2 regions of the Bacillus cereus group sp. Bce041 genome follow, and region 1 is predicted to be linked to the other one. Evidence: predicted binding sites of a transcription regulator. Region 1 holds the regulator's gene; the other holds the start of a gene.

Region 1 (2,210 bases):
CACTACTTAAAGGGTTAGGACCTCTCTGGACTAACTTTCCCCCGTGGTAGTGGAGCAAGCCAAATTGCAAATTAGTTTTCAATTCGAACAGTTAGAATAAATTTACAAGGGGGAACTGTAGAATGGATACTATGGATACGATGGGTCGTCACGTGATCGCTGAACTTTGGGATTGCGATTTCGACAAGCTTAATGACATGCCGTATATTGAACAATTATTTGTGGATGCAGCACTAAGAGCTGGTGCTGAAGTGCGTGAGGTTGCTTTCCATAAATTTGCACCACAAGGTGTAAGTGGAGTAGTAATTATCTCAGAATCACATTTAACAATTCATAGCTTTCCGGAGCACGGTTACGCAAGTATTGATGTTTATACTTGTGGGGATCGTATTGATCCAAATGTTGCTGCAGAATATATTGCAGAAGGTTTAAACGCGAAAACGCGTGAGAGCATCGAGCTTCCTCGAGGCACTGGTAGCTTCGAAATTAAGCAGAGAGAAACAAAAGCTCTTTAAAAAAGAACATAATTGATTTAAAATGTAAAGAGGTGTATAATGCACCTCTTTTTTAGTTTATAAAAAAGGGAAAATATAACGTACTCGTTAGTTGAATAAATTGGACTCTTGCAAATGAGGTAGTGCCCTATATACCATCTTATTTTTAAGGATGAGATGATAAAGTGATGCGCTGGAACTTAAAGTGGTAAGAGAGTTAGAATGAGTTATATAATATTGTATATATATTTTAGGTGAAGTGAGTAGAGAAAAATAAAGAGTATAGTGTAAAGGAGTGAATGAATTGCGTTGTCCATCCTGTTCTCATAATGGTACAAGAGTGTTAGATTCGCGTCCGGTAGACGAGGGGCGCTCTATTCGAAGAAGGAGAGAGTGTGAAAGCTGCTTAAGTCGCTTTACGACCTTTGAAAGGGTAGAAGAGTCACCTCTTATCGTTGTAAAAAAAGAAGGCACACGAGAAGAGTTTAATAAAGAAAAGATTTTACGCGGTTTAATTAAAGCGTGTGAAAAAAGACCAGTATCTTTAAGGCAATTAGAAGAAGTAACACAAAGCGTGGAACGTGAACTGCGTAATTTAGGTATATCAGAAGTGAAAAGTGATATGATTGGTGAAATTGTTATGGAAGAACTTCGCGATATTGATGATGTTGCTTACGTACGTTTTGCTTCTGTATATCGTCAATTTAAAGATTTAAATGTATTTATTGAAGAATTAAAAGATATACTGCAAAAAGAAAGAGAGTAGAAGTTGTATTTTATTCTCTTTACATACCGTAAGTAATAGGATAAGAGAGCTAGAAGCGCAAGCTAATAGCTCTTTTTCACTAAGAATTTATATAATGAAGATAGAACGAATGAAGTAGAGGATAGATTGGATGAGAGAAAGGAAAAGCAAGAATGGAAAAACAGTCATGGATGGAGCTATTGCCGATTGATCGTTATAAAGTAAGTGCGAAAGGACTACTGCACAATTACGACCGAAAAGTGTTAACGATGTTGTATCAGCCGTTAATAGGTAGTAGAGCTTTTAGCTTATACATGACACTATGGGGAGAGCTTGAGCAAGATCGTGTATTTGGAAAAGAGAATACGCATCATTCCCTTATGGTGACTATGCAAATGCAACTTCCTGAAGTATATGAGGAACGAGTAAAGTTAGAGGCAATTGGGCTTTTGAAGGTATATATTAAGAAAGAAAAAGATATTCGAATGTTCATATATGAGTTGCAACCACCTTTATCTCCGAAGCAGTTTTTTGATGATATTGTTTTAAGTATCTTTTTATACAATCGATTGAGCAGGACAAAATATAATCAAGTAAAGCAATATTTCTTAGAAGAAGAATTTGATTTTGCTTCTTATGAAAATGTTACGCGTTCTTTCAATGATGTGTTTGGTTCGTTTAATCCAGGACAACTTGAGCATGCGCAAGAAGACCTTCGTATTCCAAAAACGACAACTATGCCAAGTAACGAGAAGGGAGACGCTCCGAAAGTTTGGAATGATTTCTTTGATTTCTCTTTATTTGTAGATGGATTGTCCGCTCTTGTTCCTAAAAAGGCGATTACAGATCAAGTGAGAGACTGCGTTATAACACTTGCTTACGTGTATGGTGTAGATGTGTTATCGATGCAAAATATCGTTCTTGGTGCAGTGACAGAGATGCAAACAATTGATATGGAAAGGCTTAGAAAA
Region 2 (2,210 bases), on a different contig from region 1:
TTTACAATCATGCTTGCGAATTGTCTTGCCTTCGAAACATCACCGCGTCCTAAGTATAATGAAACAATTGCTACACGATCTTCATAGCTTTCTAAGTATTGTTTTTGATCATTCGTTTTTAACGCATAATCTTTGTAGAACTTAGATGCTGCCATATAAGATTGGAACTCGAAGTTTTCACCATAAGCGATGTTATATACTTCCTCTACTTCCTCCAAGCTATACTCGTCCAGAACGTTGTAATAGTAATCATGTTCTTTCATATACTCCATTCGCTCTGCCACGCTATTAAAAGGAACGGTATTCTCTCTAGCTTCTTCCATAAAGACTTCTAATGCCTCTTTATCTTTATGAAGCTGATAAAAACCGTCCTGCATTTGCGTGATTTCATTATTCAGTTCAATGTGTCGCAATCTCCCGCACCCTTTCCTTAAAATATTCTACATCGTTATTTGTTCCAGATAACTCAAATTTTGATACAATAGGCACTTCATATTTAGTAGAAATCTTGTCAGCACTTGCACCGAACATGTCTCCCCAGTTACGATTGCCGCTTGCAGATACGCCTTTTAATTTTTCATTATTGCGCTCTAAAAAGTCTAAAACACGTTCTGGTACATTGCCAAAACCTGTTGTATACGTAATAAGAATAAAGTCTTCATCTATTACTAGATCTTCATCAATTTGAACGGCCGGCATATTTAATTTGTGAATGAAACGCTTCACGTTTCCTGTCATAGAATCATATGCAACTAACATTTCCGACCCTCCCTCTCAAATCTATATTCTCTATATGTTGTTCTTGATTTCTCTATATATTGTATTACGTTTCAAAATAAGACACAAGATATATGTATAAATTCTTTCTTTTTTTAACTTTTACTTTTCGACATGATAGCCGTTTTTTTTCAATACAATGACTATGAAACAACATTCTAAAACTCATGTCAATAAAGTGCTTTTCAAAAAAGTTGTCAACGAATTTAACCTTATTTTTAAAAAAGTTAACAATATATTTTGTCATAAAACGGTAGATGCTGAAGAAATATATTTCTCCAGCATCACGCAAAAAAGAACAGATATGAAACTATAATCTGCTCTAAAAAACGATTACATTTATCAAATTTACCTTATTAAATATATTATACATATACTTTCGTTTCTCGTTACATACTAAAAGATAACTATTATAGAAAAAGATTATTATTATGGAACTTCAATTTATTTATGAAAAGTTTATTCAGAGTGCTCAATGCGCAAAATATCTTTTACAAATATATGATGCGGATTTTCATCTTTATCAATCATTGTACATACCGGAGCCTCTTCATCAAAGTATACAATCATTCCTTCTACGTACTGATATGTATGTCGAACTTGTACAGTTACTTTAATTTCTACTGCTTCTTCATATGCTCTTTTTATTTTCTGAAGCATTTTTGCTGAACATTTTCGTTTCTCTGGATACATAACCATTCCCATAAATCGATTGCCGGCTCTATCTTTCCACATATAATCCCAATGTGGTAAAATGCCTTGTTTAAAATCGCCCATAATTCCCCTCTCCTTTATCTTTTATTTATCCCGCATTAAACGTCCGATTGGTGAAAGGCTACTAATCAGTGAGAGATGCCCTGCTGATCAAAATTCCCCTTTATGAACGTGGCGTTTCTGAATATGTATAAATCACTTGCCCGCCTCGCTGTGCGTTACCAATGAAATGCTTAAAGTCTTCTCTATTTACAACAACTTCTCTGAACGTATAAAATACATCTTTCGTAACAACATACTCCTTTATTTCACCATTTTTTAGCTGATCTAAAATTGTATTTGCTAATTCTTTATCCATGTATTTCACCTCTCTGCAATATTTTATTTTATCGTATATTCTTTAGGTCAACAACTGTAAATTTATCCCGCTATTTGCAGGTAGTGCGATTGGTGTTGACTACTAATCAGTCGTGGAATGAACAAAAAATCTTACTGATTAACGTTTCACTTTATCTCGTTGTTATGCCATGATTTTATTTTCGTTATTTCGCAAACAATATCGTTTTACTATATGTCCACTAAATATCATATACTAACATAGCTACTTCTCTATATCAAACATTTCGGCATTCAATTATGCAAAGTTCCATACCACTATGCTACAATATACAAATAGAACTAGGAGGGATACTATGATTCGGAAAGCAAAAAAGACAGAT

What was found. The regulator NrdR, encoded in region 1, represses ribonucleotide reductase genes. The targets are predictions, from matches to a motif close to AACACNATATATNGTGTT.
Region 2: the regulator NrdR is predicted to act here: its motif matches at 808-825, upstream of nrdI (class Ib ribonucleoside-diphosphate reductase assembly flavoprotein NrdI).

What each region holds. Positions count from the first base shown of each region.
Region 1 is NZ_JBQXON010000001.1:819,121-821,330, reverse strand. Features, by position in the region: gene speD (adenosylmethionine decarboxylase) at 132-515, shown strand; gene nrdR (transcriptional regulator NrdR) at 799-1,260, shown strand; gene ACUN13_RS04265 (replication initiation and membrane attachment family protein) at 1,413-2,210, shown strand, end outside.
Region 2 is NZ_JBQXON010000002.1:522,968-525,177, forward strand. Features, by position in the region: gene nrdE (class 1b ribonucleoside-diphosphate reductase subunit alpha) at 1-413, opposite strand, end outside; gene nrdI (class Ib ribonucleoside-diphosphate reductase assembly flavoprotein NrdI) at 400-759, opposite strand; gene ACUN13_RS08690 (hypothetical protein) at 1,237-1,554, opposite strand; gene ACUN13_RS08695 (hypothetical protein) at 1,655-1,849, opposite strand; gene ACUN13_RS08700 (GNAT family N-acetyltransferase) at 2,184-2,210, shown strand, end outside.